One region of the Paenibacillus sp. GD4 genome, then DNA from elsewhere that is predicted to be linked to it. Evidence: riboswitches for the same ligand, from Rfam matches in the RefSeq annotation. Region 1 holds a riboswitch; each other region holds the start of a gene.
The links. A riboswitch is a leader RNA that binds a small molecule or an ion and turns the genes downstream of it on or off. The one in region 1 is predicted to bind cyclic di-GMP.
Positions count from the first base shown of each region.

Region 2: it holds a riboswitch for cyclic di-GMP, as region 1 does, so the genes downstream of both, RAC89_RS24575 (methyl-accepting chemotaxis protein) here and RAC89_RS20785 (C40 family peptidase) in region 1, are expected to answer to the same signal.
Region 3: it holds a riboswitch for cyclic di-GMP, as region 1 does, so the genes downstream of both, RAC89_RS15360 (chemotaxis protein CheW) here and RAC89_RS20785 (C40 family peptidase) in region 1, are expected to answer to the same signal.
Region 4: it holds a riboswitch for cyclic di-GMP, as region 1 does, so the genes downstream of both, RAC89_RS16050 (C40 family peptidase) here and RAC89_RS20785 (C40 family peptidase) in region 1, are expected to answer to the same signal.

Region 1 covers NZ_JAVCYK010000001.1:4,385,756-4,390,068, reverse strand. Annotated here, with positions in the region: gene RAC89_RS20790 (LLM class flavin-dependent oxidoreductase) at 1-1,060, opposite strand, end outside; gene RAC89_RS20785 (C40 family peptidase) at 1,341-2,282, opposite strand; cyclic di-GMP riboswitch class I at 2,385-2,473, opposite strand; gene RAC89_RS20780 (PASTA domain-containing protein) at 2,759-3,955, shown strand; gene RAC89_RS20775 (hypothetical protein) at 4,064-4,313, opposite strand, start outside.
Region 2 covers NZ_JAVCYK010000002.1:289,416-293,728, forward strand. Annotated here, with positions in the region: gene RAC89_RS24565 (endonuclease/exonuclease/phosphatase family protein) at 1-1,059, shown strand, start outside; gene RAC89_RS24570 (Ig-like domain-containing protein) at 1,032-1,787, shown strand; cyclic di-GMP riboswitch class I at 1,898-1,986, shown strand; gene RAC89_RS24575 (methyl-accepting chemotaxis protein) at 2,068-4,215, shown strand; gene RAC89_RS24580 (AraC family transcriptional regulator) at 4,295-4,313, opposite strand, start outside.
Region 3 covers NZ_JAVCYK010000001.1:3,202,989-3,207,301, reverse strand. Annotated here, with positions in the region: gene RAC89_RS15380 (LiaF transmembrane domain-containing protein) at 1-282, opposite strand, end outside; gene RAC89_RS15375 (hypothetical protein) at 279-1,355, opposite strand; gene RAC89_RS15370 (anti-sigma factor family protein) at 1,352-1,828, opposite strand; gene RAC89_RS15365 (RNA polymerase sigma factor) at 1,830-2,417, opposite strand; cyclic di-GMP riboswitch class I at 2,591-2,676, shown strand; gene RAC89_RS15360 (chemotaxis protein CheW) at 2,750-3,184, shown strand; gene RAC89_RS15355 (hypothetical protein) at 3,262-3,453, opposite strand; gene RAC89_RS15350 (3D domain-containing protein) at 3,465-4,166, opposite strand.
Region 4 covers NZ_JAVCYK010000001.1:3,317,201-3,321,513, forward strand. Annotated here, with positions in the region: gene RAC89_RS16030 (molybdopterin molybdotransferase MoeA) at 1-356, shown strand, start outside; gene RAC89_RS16035 (YjcZ family sporulation protein) at 417-512, opposite strand; gene RAC89_RS16040 (class I SAM-dependent methyltransferase) at 657-1,379, shown strand; gene RAC89_RS16045 (nucleotidyltransferase domain-containing protein) at 1,393-2,103, shown strand; cyclic di-GMP riboswitch class I at 2,579-2,677, shown strand; gene RAC89_RS16050 (C40 family peptidase) at 2,807-3,751, shown strand; gene adhE (bifunctional acetaldehyde-CoA/alcohol dehydrogenase) at 3,918-4,313, shown strand, end outside.

The DNA of each region.
Region 1 (4,313 bases):
CCAAATCCACGTATTCCAGGATTCGATCGGACACCTGCTCCGGTGTGCCTACGAGCAGCATCGAGCCGCCGCCCCTCACTGTAGAAAGTCCTGCCCATAGGTTCGGGGCGAGCAGAAAGTCATGGTCCCGCGACAGCTCACGCAGCTCGTTTTGGCGCTTCTGGTTGGTCGCATCGGTAGTGGCAAAGCGTTGATTGGAATTGTCGATTGCCTTCCGTTCCACTTTACTGATGATGTCCCACGCTTCACGCCATGCCTCTTCCTCTGTTTCCCGAACAAGCACCTGTGCCCTTAAGCCGTAACGAAGCGTTCTGTCGATTCCCTTCTCCCGCTTCAGCTCCGCACGAAGCTGCTCCAGCTCCGCAATCTGCTCGCGTATCCAATCGATCGGCTCCGCCCACATAAGAAAGACGTCGGCCGTTTCCACCGCAGTTCGCTTCCCGGCAGCCGAGCTGCCCCCAAAATATAAGGGAGGGTGCGGATTCTGGATCGGTGCGGGCAAGCTCGCCCCGTCCTCGAGCTGAAAGTACTTCCCTTGGAACTGTACGCGTTCCGCTCCTCCATAGGTAGAATTCGACGCTAGGAAGCTATCCGAGCTTTTCTTCGATTGCGTCCAAACCTCCTTCACAATGTGAAGAAATTCCCTTGTTCGTTCGTAGCGGGCATCATGATCGTGGGCCAGAGGATCTCCGGTAGCGATAAGATCCTGCGGCGAGCCGCCCGTCACCACATTCACCAATGCCCGGCCTCCCGATATATAATCGAGTGAAGCAGCCATGCGAGCCGCCAGGACGGGCGCGATGAGTCCCGGACGGAATGCGACAAGCGGCTTAAGCTTCCGGGTATGGGCAGCGATGGCGGAGCCGACTACCCAAGAATCGATGCAAGAGCCCCCGGTGGGGATGAGTGCGAAAGTAAAGCCTGCTTCCTCCGCCGTCTTCGCTACTTGAATCATGTACTCTGCGGTAGATTCCCTTTCCGGCTTCACCCCGATATATTTGCCGTCGCCTGTCGTCGGTATGAACCAGCCGAACTCCACTTGCTGAGACTTGTTTGTCATAACATTTCACTCTCCTTTACATGTTTGAACGGATTCCCAACGATCAACTCAGAAGGGATAAAAAAAGGAGACTCCTCTTACCTGCTCCTTCAATAGGATGCAAGATAAGCGAAGCCTCCGGTGAACCGGTAGACACATATTAACTATAATTCCAATGTGTTTACTGTGTTTTATTGTGCTCAGTATAGTTCAGTATCCCATGCAGTGTCAATATCTTTTTTCTAACTTCGCATAAAAAGGAAATAGCGAGATCCCGAAGGACCCCGCTAAACGATATCCATTAGTTGGTTGCACTCCCGCCGAATAGGAACCGATATTCCCAGTGACGTCCAGCGATCGAATCGGTCCGAACCCCGCCGGATTCAGGTGAGTAGGTATGAAGCATCATTCCGTCGCCCAAGTAGATCGCTACGTGAGTAATCGTCTCGGCAGTTTTGTCAATGCCGCTGTAATCGGATGCGCTTGAGCCGTTATAGGACATGAAGAACATCAGATCACCACGCTTCAGCTGCCGCCAATCGGAAGTAACGGCGCCCTGCTTTACGTAATCGCCCTGGGCCCGGGAATCTCCCGGCACAACCGTCCGGGTAGCATCCCAAAAGGCTTGCTGCACCAAATCGGAGCAATCGAACGTCGCCGTATCGAACCGCTCCGAACCGAACTCATAGGGTGTCCCGGTGTAAGCGGAAGCCGCTTGTATGATACTTTCAATTCGCTCCTGAAGAGGCAGCACAACGGCCGTTACCGAGAAATTTGCTGTAATATACTTGCTGCTGCTGCTGAGGTAGCCGACCACGCCGTTTTTATCCTTTGCCTTATACCAGCTGTCATTGATTTTCTCCAGAACGAGAACCTCCTCGCCTGTAGACAGCATCCGGATTTTGGACGCTTCGGTGGAAGGACCGGTCCGGAAATTGACCCCATAAATAATTTTTGCATTGCTGATCAACGTTATGTACTTCGAGCTGGAGCTGACATAGCCCATAGTCCCCTGCTGATCCTGAATCCGGTACCAATAGGGATTTACCACATCAAGAACGGTAACGACCTCTCCTGTCTTCAAATAACGCATGACCTGGCTTGAGGTGCTCGGCTGGTCCCGGAAGCTTACGCCGGCTACGGCTTGTGCCTTAGTGGGAACCGTTTCCTCCGCTTGTACAGCGGAACCTAAGGAAAGTACAATAAAGAGTAAGACCAATAAGGATGCAAGCTGCTTCTTCATGCTGTGATAACCTCCGTGTCTTTGGGTTTGGAATGGAAAAGAAAAGAACCCTCTCCTTACCAGCCGTTGAAGAAAGAGGGTTATCCCGGGTTCCCTAGATCCTTCGGCAGCTGGCGAGCATGGTTGAACGATCAACCGAAGCCCCTGTAGCTTTGCGTCACCGGCTTTCGCCGGCTTTGCCATTATCGTGAGAGGTTAACTTAAATCATTTCGTGACTCTATTATAGTTTGAGTGGGTACCGATCGAAAATAGTCGAAACGATGCATCATTTCCCATGGGAAAACAAGGCTTGAAGCCCTATTGACCCCTTGTAATATAATGGAAATATAATATAGTTCACAGCTTAGAGCGGTTCAACGCTCACAGCCTCACCCGATAATTGCAAAATGTTTAAAATTGTTTCACAAAGATTCCGTAAAAATCGCCCGTTGCTTCGAATAGTATGAAAAGAAACTATCCACGGGAGGTCTACACTATGGAGAAACGATGGACTCGTTACGAGCTGCAGGAGCCCTTGATTGCGCTGCATAACGGGCATCTGTACAAGGGACGGGACCTCGCGCTGAGCCGCCAGGTTCTCGTGTTCATCGTCAAGCTTAGCGGCAGCTACCCGGCACAGGAGTATATAGAGGAATTGGGCAAAGGCGGGCATACGGCCTGGCCTTCCCTGCTGCATGTTCTGGATGCGGAGGTTACCGCTGAGCAGGTATCCATCATTCTGCCCTACGAGAAGGGAGAACCGCTGATCCGGTTGATCGAGCATCATACACTTTCCTTCGAGCAGATCGTCAAGCTGCTGGTCGAGCTGGGACACGACCTTCAGGACGTGCTGGAGCGGCGCCCGTTGGATTTTTCCTTACGGGCGGAAAATTTATGGCTCCGGCATGACGGCAAATTGAACATCATTCACTCATGGGATAAGGGAACGGCAAAGGAGCGCCCCGCGAAGGAGCTTTGCCGATTGTTTTTCCAGCTGGTTACCAGATCCTCCCATGTCCCGGAGAACCCCGAACCTTTCCGGGTTCGCCTTGCCGCGGCATTGGCGGAGCTCGGAGTACAGGAATCGGCCCGGAGCATTCTGGTCCAGGCGGCCCAGCGCACCATGCAGGAGCAAACCTCGCTGGCCGCCTGGATACGCAGTCTCCAGGACGCCTTGTCCGGCACAGGTGACCCGGAGGTCGCGTCAGTAGAAGAAACGGAAGAATACGAAGAAGAGGAACCCGTCAGGAAGAGGGGCTGGAGCTCCTTTTTCGGTAAAAAAATGTGGATCGGCCTTACGGCCGGCGTGATCGGACTTGTCGTTTTTATCGGCGTATTTGCTTTACTGTTCGAGACCGTAGGGAAAATGCTTGCTTCAGACGAGAGAAAGCCCGCCGTCACGCAAGCTACGCCACCGGTTCAGGAGAACCCGGTGCAAGAACAGCCGAAGCCCGCTCCCGAGCCGAAGCCTGCCCCTCCGGCCGGAGACGGACCGGTTCAGGTGCCCGCCCTTAAGGGGCTTAGCAAGGAAGAGGCGGAGAAGCTGGCGCTTTCCTCCGGGTTGAAATACGCTTATTTCCTCGAAGTCAACGAGCAGCCGGCCGGTAAAGTGTTCAAGCAGGAGCCCCAGCCCGGCGAAACGGTGGATAAGGGGACCCGCGTTACCTTCTGGATCAGCAAAGGGAAGCCTTAACTGCTATAAAAGCGCCCCTGCGCACGTTTGCCATGGAAGCATAATAAGGCGGTTGAAAGCTTATGTAAGCTTCCTCCGCCTTATTGTGTTTACCGCAAGCCTTCTCGGCTACTTCGCAGCTATTGCCGCCACCGTCGATAAGAAATGGGCCAGCACGGCACCCACTTGGTCGACATGGGACTCATTGATTTTGTTTTTGTACTGCATCGTGACCCTCAGAATATCTTGCTCCGGCTGCAGCAAGCGCTGCTCCCAGCTGTATGCGGTTCGCCGCTCCAGCTCCAGCACCGTGGAATCGGCCCAATCGGCCCACAGCTTGTCCGACTGCGACTGCACATACGACTCGTAAGCCGCCGGC
Region 2 (4,313 bases), on a different contig from region 1:
AATTTGCCGGTTTCCGTGTACTTGAAAAATCCTAACCTGTCGTCGATCAGCGTGAACGGAGTGCCTATCCCCGGGTTCACCCCTAGTCAAACGGACTATTATTTCACCCTTCCGGCCGATAACCGGCAGGTGCCGGCAGTGACGGCCGTAACGGAGGACCCGAACGGCGCGACTAAGATACAGCTGCCTTCCGTCGTGCCCGGAATCGTCTATGTGATCGGCACTGCAGATGACGGATTGACCGCCAAAGAATATCGAATTCACTTCGCAGAGGAGAAAACAGACGTGCATTTTCCTATAAAAATAATGTCCTATAACATTCATCACGGTGCTGACCCGTCCGATAATTACAATCTGGATAGAATAGCCGATGTCATCAGGCAGTCGGGTGCGGACATTGTCGGCCTGCAGGAGGTGGACCGTTATTATTCGAGCCGCAGCAATAACGAAGATACGATCCAACGATTGTCCGACTTGCTTGGCATGCAGTTCGCGTATGGGGCCAATCTGGACCGTCCGCCGTCAGAGCCGGGGCAGCCGAGAAGCCAATACGGCACTGCCGTTCTGAGCAAATACCCCATTGTGCAGAACCAGAATTATTGGCTTACGAGCTATGGTCAGGAGCAGCGTGGGGTACTCGAGACGACGATTGACGTTCAAGGGGTTCAGCTGAGCTTCTATTCCACCCACTTGGGACTGGATGCCATTCAGCGGAATACCCAGGCGGATGAAATATTAGCTATTATGGCGAAACGAAGCGGCCCCAAAATCCTTGTAGGCGATTTTAACGCGAGGCCGTATGCTCCGGAAATGAGCAAGTTCACCAAAGAGCTTCAGAACCAGTTCGCAGACCAGCCGAATGCGTTTACCATTGATTCGGTCAACCCGTCGGCCACGATTGACTATATCTTGGCCTCCAGCGACGTCATGCTCGGTGAACGTGAGAACGCCCGCGTCATTCAGACGCAAGCCTCCGACCATTTACCGATCGTCAGCAACCTGTACCTGAAAAGGCAGCTGCAGCAGTTACAGTGGACCAGACCGATGGGAAGGCGGTGATCGGGGAGCAGTACCCTCTGAAGGTTACCGGCAGCTATTCCGGCGGATTTACTAGTAACGTCACGAGCCATGTGAAATACACGGTATCCGATTCGTCAGTGCTGACCGTGAGCCCGGCGGGTATCGTCACACCGCTGAACCCCGGTGCGGCTGAAATTACGGCGACCTTGGACGGCATTAGCGCGTCATCTACAGTATATGTGATGAGCAACAACTCCCGGCTTGCCGCTATACAATTAGAAGGCGCCCCCCTGGCGGGCTTCGCGGCCGAGCTTCTGGAATATACCGTATATTTGCCGGAAGGCACAAGCAGCGCACTGCCGATTACAGCTGATGCTGCAGATGCTAAAGCCTCTATTGCCGTATCGCAGGCGGAAGGAGTTCCCGGTGCTGCCACAATTGTCGTCACGGCGGAGGACGGGGTGCACCTTACGACTTACCGTGTTTATTTCGAATGGAATACGATTGTTGGCATGGTCTTGAGTCCTGCTGACTGGAAAGCCGAGCCCGGCGAGGAAACCACTGTAACAGCTTACTTGCAGTATAAAGACGGCTCGCGGAAAGAAGCTCCGGAGAAAGTGAAGTTTGCCCATGGCGACGGTTCGGTTGCATCGGTTAACGCCCACGGACAGGTTAAGGCTCATCTTGCAGGCACTTCAAGCATTACAGCTACATTCGGGGAGTATGCCGCTGCTATGAACGTTGTGGTTAACGGCTCTCGAAAGTAGGTTGAACCCACGCCGGTCGTGTTATGTCGAAATTGTAAAAAAGTTTAACAGACCCCCTACCAATTTCCTACCGCATGAGTATATAATAAGAATCGACCTTAGGTAAAAAGACACGATACAGGCACACTTCGCGAAAGCGTTGGCCGCAAAGCTATAGGGGCTACAAAGGGGGAACCCTTCATGCCAGCCAGCTGCCGAATGTTTCAAGCCTCTTGCATTAAAGGAGACCGAAACACGCGGTTTCCTTTTTTTATTTTTCATGACGGAGGGAAATGACAGCATGGCAACCAACAGGACATCCCAAGGCATTGCACAGAAAGTAAGGGTATTTTTCGCACCGGGCGAATGGATCATGAACCGATTGAAGTATGTTAACAAATTTATCGTCATCGGTCTTCTTGTTATCGTTCCGCTATTGGTTCTAACGTTTCTGCAATACTCCAATGCGTCAACCGCATCATCCCATATCAAAGAGGAGCTGCGAGGCGTTACCTATGCGGATAGTCTTAAAGACCTGCTGATCGCTATGGATACGCGGCGCGCGCTCTTTAGCGGCATCATTCTTGGAGATGCCTCTTTACAAGAAAACGTGCCAAAAACCGAGGAAGCCATTCAGCAAGCTATAGTGTCCATAGAACAGCTCAACGGCGAAATGGGCGAGGATTTCAAAACAACGGAGCGATGGAGCGCTATCCTGAAAAAGTGGAACGAGCTCAAGAACAAGGGGACGGATCTTTCTCCTCAGCAAAGCCTTGATCAGCACGGCTCCATTCTAACGGACATTCGTTCTCTGATGACGCATATCACGAATTCCTCCGGTCTCGTTATTGACGGCGAAATAGGAAGCTACTACTTGATGGATTCGGCGCTTAAGCAAATGCCACTGCTGGCGGACCGCGTCGGCCGCGCCAGAGCTTTGGCGATATCCTTCACGGCTGCAAGATCATCCGGCATCGCTACACAGCAGACTCTTACAACTTTGTCTGAGCAAATCAAAACAACGCTGGAGACCATCAATTCGAACCTGATTATTACGGCGGACATCCACGAGCAAGCAGGATCGAAACTGAAGGAAGCTTATAATAACAATGCCGCGGAAACGTCAAAGCTGCTGGAATTCGTCAATCGGGTTACTTTGCTGGATGCTTCTTTCACCATGAAGCCGAAAGATACATACGCCAGCCTAAGCGGGTCAGTGGAGCTAACGTATAAGCAATATGAAACCCAAATGGAAGTTTTGAAGAGCTTGCTCCAGACAAGAATCGATGAAGCGAATATGCATAAGACAATTCTTGTTACGGTAGCTCTGCTGGTGCTGCTCGGTGTCATCTACTTGTTTATTTCGTTCTATGTCTCCGTTCAAAGAGCGGTCGGTGCTTTGGAAGCCTCGGCATCGGAAATAGCTGAAGGGAACCTGACGTTCCGTGTCCGATTGGAGTCAAGGGATGAGCTTGCCATTGTTGCAAATGCCTTCAATCGGATGGCGGATACGTTTAGGGAAACGATTCTTGCCGGTCAGCAGGCGTCCGAGCAGGTAGCTGAGTCGGCGGAGATGCTGACACGCAATGCACACGCATCTACCCAGGCAAGCAATCAAATTACGGAAGCAACCCAGCAAGTAGCCGCCGGAACCCACACGCAGCTGAAGGGGGCTGAGGAAACCTCCGTAGCCATGGAGGAGATGGCGCAGGGGATTCAGCGAATCGCTGAAACCTCCTCTACGGTAGCGGAAGCCGCAGCGACAGCCGGTGAGCAGGCGATAAGCGGTAACGAAGCTTTGCAGCAGGCGATTGGGCAAATGAACAAGATTCATGCTACGGTAGGGGAATCCGCCGCCGTTGTACAGCAGCTGGGTAAACATTCCGAGGAAATCGATTCGATCATCGGCGTCATCTCCGAAATCGCGGTTCAGACGAATTTACTTGCCTTGAACGCTTCCATCGAAGCGGCGCGGGCAGGGGAACACGGCGCCGGCTTTATGGTCGTAGCTTCCGAGGTCAAGAAGCTGGCAGAACAGACGAAGCAATCGGCGGGACAAATTACCGAGGTGATTCGGGAGATACAGAAGCAAACCGGCGGAGCCGTCACACGGATTATGTCCGGTGTGGAGGAGGTTGAGCTGGGCAAACAGGTCATCGGGCAAGCCGGCAGTATGCTTGAGCGGATCGTTGCTTCCGTACAGCAGGTGTCCGATCAGATCCAGGAGGTATCCGCAGCCGCGCAGGAGATGTCCGCCGGTACGGAGCAGGTGACCGCTTCGATGGCAGAGATGGTGACAACCTCCCGCAACGCCGCCGATCATGCCTTGCAGGTGTCATCCTCCTCGCAGCAGCAGCTTGCTTCGATGCAAGAAATTTCCGCTTCCTCCGACGAACTGGCACGTATCTCTCAGAAGCTGCGTTCCGTGATAACTCAGTACACCGTATGATATTAGCGTAAGAATAACCGCTCTCTGAAATAGGGAGCGGTTATTTCCATTGTAGACGATTGCCTTGTAACGTGACGGCTTAATGCAATCCTGCGATG
Region 3 (4,313 bases), 1.2 Mb from region 1:
GACAACGCCCAAGCTGGTGAGGAAGGTGAAGGCCAGGCAGCCGCTGAACAGTACCCCAACGAAAAGCATGCTTAGAAAATCATAATGCACCCGCTGCTCTTCCTTCCTCTGGAAGAACAAGTACAGCAGCACCTCCAGCCCGAGCAGAATCAAAAGGACCGGCCACCAGGCCACGAAGGTGTCGAACGCCGCCAGCCCTTGAAATTGCGAGCCCAGCAGCGCTGCGCCAAGACCTACCAGCGTAACTCCCATGGACAGCGTCCCTACACGCCAAGTTCTCATTTGGGTCCCTCCTTCTTCCCCTTGCTCCCCGCAAGAAGGCGAATGCCCCCGCCAATAAAGAGCAACGATACGACCACCGTCTGAAAATACCGCTCGATCCGATAAGTGATGCGCGCGCCCGGAAACATTTGCTCTAGAATGCCAAGGATCACCTGGTCAAACAAGTAATAAGCGCCGAGCGCGAGCAGACCGAAGCCTACCCAGCGCTGATGATGAATGAGCCAGTCAACGATCGGCACGTCCTGTACGTCTCCCTTGCCATGCTTCGAAATATGCTGGAGGCCGTCAAAGAAGCTGTAGAACCATAGGATCGGAATAAGAAACAAGAAAATCGACAAGCGAAGCACATCCATGATGTAAATGCTGAACAAGAAAGCCGCCATCAGCTGCAAGCCGCGCTTTTGAAAGCCCAGGTACATATGGCCCGCGCCCGGGAACATGCAGAGCAGGGTCGCCAGCAGCTTGTTCCTCTTCCCTGCCTCGCGGTTATCCTGAAAATCCTCGAATACCGAGCGATCTGCAAGCTCCTCTCCCCGTTCCTTACGATTGAGCTGCTGAATGACATCGAACATGGAATAAATCCAGAAAACAGGCAAAATGCCGAGGAAGGCGAGAAACTCATCCTGCTTCGTCCACGCGGTGATGAAAATGATCATCATTCCGAATCCGATAAACGAGATCAAAAGAGATAGTCCGCGCTGCATCAATCCAAGCTGAAGATGGCCCAGCCCCGGGATAAAGGAAAGCGCAATCGTAAAGCCGCGATCCTGATCGCGCCTCTGATGCTCCCCAGCCCCGTGAGCCGCCTGGGCACCCCGGCTTACCGTCCGCGCCATATCGATCAGATTGATTAAGGCGATCAGGACGGAGAACAGCGGCAGGATAAGCAGCTCATCGGCGCCTCGCCCGTTTCGCAGCAGGAGCGCAAGGAACAGCAAGCCTAAAGGCCCGAAGAAGCCGCAGCCGTAGAGCAGCCCCTTCCCCAGCTTCCCCAAATACAGGAAGCCAAGCCCGGGAATAAAAGAAAGCAGAAAAGCAACCATCGGATGTTTGGGTGGGACTGTCGGGTTCATCGCTTACCCCCTCTTTCTGTTTTTGATTGAATGGAATCCAGGACGAGCACCGTCTTATCCAGCAGCCGGCTGGAGAAGGACTGCTGGGCGGCATACTCGTTATCGTACAACGAAGCCCTGGCAACCGCATGCTGTCCGGTGCTGCCCAGCAGAGCTTGAAAAATGCCCGTGCTCACAAGCAGCAGCGTGATGGCAGCAGCAACCGCGTAGTGAAAGACCGGATGACTCCACAGCCTTGAACGATGCGGCTCGGACGGTACAAGGACCGGCGGCAGCTGCTTCAGCACCCGCTCGGTCAGTTCGGCCGGATCCGCCAGCTGAGGCATCTCATTCGACACTGCACCAAGGCAATCCATATACAGCATCAAGCATTCGTCACACTGGGCAAGATGCAAGTCACAGTGCTCCCGCTGCTCTTCGGTCATTCGGCCGCCTGCATAGTCGAGCCATTGTTCTCTTGTTGGGTGCGTCATTCTAGTGGTCCTCCTCCTTCCATGTTCTGCGCATGTACTGCTTGGCCCGGTACAGCTTGGATTCTACGGTTTTGAGCGCCAGCTTCTGCTCCAATGCAATTTGCTGATAGCTTTTTTCCTCAATATAAAAGGCGACCACTACATCCCGGTAAGCCTCGGGCAGCTGCCGGATCGAGCTTCGAACCTGCTCACGCTGCTCCCTGCTTAATACGTGCTTCTCGACCGCGCTGGTCGGCACAGTCGCCGGCGCGTCCAGCAGCATTTCAACGTCGTCCGTCAGCTCCTCGCGTTTGCGCTGCCTTGAACGCTTAAAGTCGATCGCTTTGTTTACCGCTATACGAGTAATCCAAGTCTTGAACCCTTGCTGCTGATACTGAGGGAGGGCAGAGTGCATTTTGAGCAGCACCTCCTGCGTCACATCCTCGGCATCCTTCGGCGATTGAAGCACGCCATATACAACTTGATACAGGTAAGGTCCGTATTGCAGGGCCAGATGCCTGAACGCTTCCCGATCCCCGGACGCTGCCTGCGCGATCCTTTGCTCCTCTGTGATGACTCTCCCCCTCCTCTCCAGGTATATAGACGTCATGTACGAAGGGAATCACTGCAGCTTAGCAAAAAAAATGTGCCTTAAGCATCATCATCTTACACAGAAAACGTAATCCTTGCTGCTATGTCACCAAAATAAATGCTAGATTTCGACAAAAATCGTGGTATACTCAAGGTATAACTCGAATTATGTCGAATGACTGACTTCTAACTGAATGAAAAAGGCAAACCCGCCGAAAGGAGGGGACGCAAAGCTACGGGCCTAAAGCGAGTGACGCCAAGGCAGCCGGGCTGCCATTGGGGAGAGCTTTGTACGAGGAACTGCCCCTGCGTTAAGGGCAGTTTTTCTTTTTATCAAGCTTAGGAGGGGAAATGATGCAAGCCATGGAACAGGAGCAGTATGTCGAATTCAGCCTTGGGAGCGAGCCCTATGCTCTCCCGATTCAAGACATTCATGAAATCATCAAAATGCAGAGCATTACCAGACTCCCGCAAGCGCAGAGCTACATGAAAGGCGTCATTAACATACGGGGGTACATCATCCCCATCGTGAGTCTTTGCCTGCTTTTCGGCCTTCCCGAAGAGGCTGTTACCAAAGCCACCCGCATTATTATCGTTCGTCTCGGAGAGGAAACGGTCGGCATGATCGTCGATCGCGTCAACAAGGTGACCCGGTTTACGGATATTCAGCCTCCGCCGGAGCAGCTAGGCTCCGTAAGCTCGAACTGCTTGTCCGGCATTGGTTTTTCACCTACCGGCCTCATCGGCATCCTCAGCTTGAACGGCATGTTTCAAGAATATCACTAAACCGTGCATTTGCGCTTCCAACAGGAAATAGCCCCATCTTCCCTTCGAGGGATGACGGGGCTGCTTTTTTTGTTTCCTCACCGCTTCCTTCCTTGCTCCGGCGGCTTGACGGCATGCCTGCGGTCCTTCTGCCTGCCCGAATTGCCGACGGGGCTCGGTCTCCAGCGGTCGTCCTCATCTACGAACTCCTCGTAATCCTCTATGTACGTGTCCACAACGGCTTCCTTCTGTTGTTCCGGGTTCACACAGCACTGCTCCTTCAGCTTCATCTTCAGCTTCCTTACGACAACACATATACCTTGACATTCTTCTTCACGCCGAAATGCCTTGCTTGCTTTACGTCCTCCATGTAGACGTCGATTCTGGCGCCGCGGATCGCCGAGCCGGTATCCTCCGCCTGACGGACGCCTACACCGTCAATATAAACCAGTGAACCGAGCGGAATGATGTTCGGATCTACTGCTACCGTACGCCCTTCCGTCGCCCTGCTGCCGCTGTAGGTGATGCCGTAGGCGGGGCTGGAAGGCGTTTTGCCCGTCGATTCCACCCCAGCCGTATAAGCTGTCAGAGTGGAGCTAAGCACCTTCTTGATCACCTTAGCCTCACCGGCCGGCAGCTCCAGCTCCCCTCCGATAGCCGGGATTTCCAGCTCCTGCCCTATACGCAGAGCATTGGCATTCTGAATCCCGTTCGCTGCAGCCAGCAATTGTACGTTGATGCCGAAATCGCGGGCGATCTTGTACAATGTATCTCCCCGGTTCACCTGGTATTTGACGGCTTCCGGAACGACAGGCTTCCGCTCCTCCTCAGGTGCCGGAGGCTCTTCTTCCAGCATGGCCAGACCATATGGCAAATACCCCGATTCCAAAATTTCGTTGCGCATAACATCTTCCATTTCAATATATGCATCCGCTCTAGAATTCACACTTAATAATACCACAATAGCCACCATGATCGTCCACTTTCGCATTGTCGTTCTCATCTTCTAACTCCTCCTCGAAAAAAAGTAGGTTCCTATGACTAGTAACTAGAGTTGCCCGAATTACTAGATTCTAAACCTGCTTTAACCCGAGGAGGGTGTATCTCCCTTGCGAAATCCAAAGAAGCCGCATCGAAAGAAAGCGAGGCT
Region 4 (4,313 bases), 1.1 Mb from region 1:
GGTGGCGGGGGAAGCCGCTGTTTGCTTTGTCAGGCAATCCGGGAGCAAGCTTCGTCGGCTTTGAGCTGTTCGTGAGGCCGTATCTTAAGGCGATTCAAGGCTGCGCCCGTCCTTTGCCCAGAGAATGTACCGCATTGCTGGATGCGGATTACGGCAAAGGCTCCGCTTACCCGCGCTATGTAAGAGCCCGTACTTACACCGAGCAAGCAACACTAAAGGTAGCGCCTGCCGGTAGGGACAAGTCCAGCATCATGGTATCAATCAAGGATGCGGAGTGTTTGCTGTGCATTCCTGCAGGCGGGCAAGCCCCTCCCCGCGGAGCCTTGGTTCGCGTGCTTCAGCTGGCGGAAGCTTAAAAGAAGGCAGGAAAGAGCGTCGGCCGAAGTGGTCGACGCTCTTAATCGTCCCTGTGTCATTTAGACAAAGAAACCTGCGGACAAAATGATGACCAACAGGATGTAAAGCACAAGGATCGCTGCTGTGGAAGAGCGGTAGCCTGCAACTGCACTCATGTCTATCACCTCCCTGACGTTTTCTACAACAGCATATGGAGCCGCTTATGAATTGTTTGGACGGATGCCCTGAGGCAATCGCCCAAACCATCTCCTCGCTCCGCGCATTTACTTATTAGTAGTGTGCGAAGGAGAGGATTAACCTTGAAATATTTAGATATGTTAACGCATTTGGGAATAGGCAGCGCCCATCCCGGAGGATTCGCTTTTACCTTAAAAATGCTGGATACCATTCCGCTGCAGCCGGGCAGCTCCATTCTGGAGGTTGGGTGCGGAACAGGCCGTACAGCATGTCTGCTTGCACAAAAGGGCTTTCAAGTATATGCCGTCGACTTGCGACCGGGGATGATTGAGAAGGCGAAAAAGCGCAGTGAATTGCAGCAGGTGAAGGTAGATTTTGCGGTAGGCGATATTTGCCGGCTTCCTTTTGGGGACAATCAATTTGATCTTGTCCTTGCCGAATCCGTTACCAACTTCGCGGATGCATCGGCAGCCGTTTCGGAATATTACCGTGTGCTGAAGCCCGGGGGGATGTTATATGACAGTGAAGTGATCCGCCTTCACGATGTGACGGGAGGCATTAAAGACGAACTGGTGGAATTTCTAGGCATTGCCCAACTGCTATCTGCAGAGGAATGGGGAGCGATTCTGGAAGCGCAGGGCTTCACCGACATTCGTCTCTCCGTCTCCCCTATGGAAGAGCTGTCGGCGCAGGATGACCTAAATCATCCGGATGAGCATCAAATCGTAAGTGAAGGTGCCTATATTGACGCTTCCGTATGGCACACCTCGCTTACGTATACGGACATGATGGATCAAAGCAGAGACTTCCTGGGTTCAGCCGTTCTTGTGGGGTCGAAGGGATAAGATGGCGGGCCGAGTGTCTTCCCTGAAAGCGGCGGAATGGTTTCTTGAGAAGCAATTTCCCGAATGCAATGCAGCCATACTTGCCGGTAGTGCCGTGAAAGGCATGGACACCTCGGATTCCGATCTGGATCTGGTTATCCTGGATGAATCGCGGTCGTATCCGTTCCGCAAAACGTACACCGCCCACGGCTGGTTGATTGAGGCATTCGTGGTTACCCGCGACAGCTTTCCTATGTTTATCGAGGCGGCAGCCGAGTCGGGACTTCCGTCGATACTGCGTATGTGCACCGAAGGAGCGGTTCTGCGGGATGACGGTTCGGCGGCGGAGCTTATCGGACTGGCACGGGATGCGCTGCAGGCCGGACCCTACGAGTGGACTACGCAGCAGCTGAGCGATGCCAGGTATGACATCACAAATGGCTTGCTTGATCTGCAAAGCAGCAGGGATCGAGCTGAGAGATTGTTTATTGCTGGGAAACTGATCGGTTCTGTGCATGAATTTGTATTAAGAGCTAACCGGCAATGGATAGGAGACGGGAAGTGGGCCTTGCGTATGCTGCGGAGGTTCGACGAAGAGCTGAGTAATTCGTTGGTCGCTGCGCTGGAACAGTTATACCGCAAGGATGAGCATGAGCCGGTCATACAGCTGCTACATGAAGTGCTGCGTCCGTACGGCGGACTGCTTACCGAGGGATACAGCGAAGGATGCTGGGAGGAAGAGTAGAGGCTGGGGGCAGGTATGGGGAACTATATAGATCAGGTCTAAAAGAGGATTTAATTCCAACCGGCCCTTCGATAGATACGACTTCAAGGATATAAACTCCTAAATTTAAAGGTATAATATGGTAACCGGCGAATGAAAACACGGCTACTGCATTTTTATTGATACGAATGACCTCCCCTTAAAAAAGAAACGGGATACGAAATGTCCGAATGTATAGGACCAATAGTCTATATTTCTCTAACCTCCCCTAAGGATCCCTGCTGCCCAATGCTGTAAATCTCCAGGAACGACAAGCGCCGTGAAATCAACGAACTTCTCAAGCACTTGGAGTCCTTATAAGTCCCTTACAAAAATTAACATGAGCACAATAGGCAATAAAACTTAAATATTCCATGGAAAAAAATACGCATTTGGACACATGCCGGAAAAATATTGTCGAATTATACTCAGAGTATGCAAAGCATTTCCACTTTCCGTCCCGAAAAGGCAAACCTGATGAAAATCAGCGGCGCAAAGCTATAGGGGCTACGAAGAACGCCGGTTTCGGTGTTCTTCTTGCCAGCCAGCTGTCGAACGATCGAAGGAAAGAGGACCTCCGCAAGACGTCTGCGCGCGGCGTTGCAGCGGAAGATTCTTTTTTTACATCGTTCCCTAGGCAACTCCGGATCGGGTAGGACATTCTAACAACTCGGGGGAATTAACGATGAAAAAAATGTGGATCGCCGGCTTAGCCATGCTTATGATGTGTATGCTTCTGGTTCCGATGCAGGCGGCGAAGGCCGCCGAGACCGTTACCAAGCTTAAGGCGACGAAAAGCGTCAGTTTCCGGGACAAGCCGTCCACCTCAAGCAATGTCATGCGCTACCTCAAAGCCGGTGAAGTGGTAACGGCCTTGCAGCTGGTCAATCCCAATTGGTATCAAATTCAGGATGCTCAGGGTTTGACTGGGTACGTCAGCTCCAGCGGCACTTACATTGATGTTTTATCGAATGCGGAAGTGATCGCCAAAGTGAATTTCCGTACGCAGCCTTCGACTTCGTCTTCGATTATCCGCTCCTTGCCGGTGGGGGAGGGTCTTTATGTCATCGAGAAGGTGAATGCTTCCTGGTACCGGGCGGAGGATGCCTCTGGAGTGAGCGGCTACGTAAGCGCAGGTTCGCAATATCTGGCAACGGATTTCTCCGTTACCGGTGTGATCCTGCCTATGGCGGAGCGGGTGGAGAGCATTATCAATTCCGGTACGGCTTACTTGGGAACTCCTTATGAATTCGGCTCTACCCGTTGGGAGGATTCCACCTTCGATTGCTCTGATTTCATGCAGACGATCTTCTGGCTCGGCGCAAGAACGGTGCTCCCGAGTGATTCTCAGGCACAGGCGGACTTTGTGAGGGGCAAGGGCAACCAGGTAAACGATTGGAGCCAGCTGAAGCGCGGCGACCTGATGTTCTTCATGTCCTACAAAGGCTCCAGTGCTTCGGATTACCAAGGGATCAACAAGTCAACGGAGCCGGTTACGCACGTAGGCATTTATCTCGGGGACGGCCAAATGCTGCATACGTATTCGGTCGCTTCGGGCGGCGTACGCATCGATTCGATTAGCGGAACCCAGTGGAACAACCGGTTTTTGTACGGCGGTTCGGCGTATTGATTCGAGCAAGGTACATAGGATGTGAGAAGGATCACCTGAGGGTGGTCCTTTTCTTTTTTGTGCAGGAAAAAAATATTTACGGTGTGAGCAACTTCATAGTTCTTTCCTTGTGAAAAAAGTAACATAGTGATCAGGAAGGATCATTTCTATAGAGGAGTGGATGGAGATGGCAGTAAACAAAGCACGGCAGGAGACGGAAAGGGCGGAGAACGTGTCCGTCCAGCAGCAGGTAGACCGGCTTGTGGAACGGGCCAAGGCGGCACAGCAGGAGTATATGAGCCTGGATCAAGACGCGATCGACCGCATTGTGCAGCAGATGGCGCTCGCCGGGCTAGACCGGCACATGGCGCTTGCGAAGCTGGCAATAGAGGAGACGGGACGCGGGGTATACGAGGATAAGATTACGAAAAATATTTTTGCGACGGAATATATTTATCACAGTATCAAGTATGCCAAAACGGTCGGCGTTATCGAGGAAAACCCGTATGAGAACTTCAGTGTCGTAGCGGAGCCGGTTGGTGTCATTGCAGGGGTGACGCCGGTGACGAACCCGACTTCAACT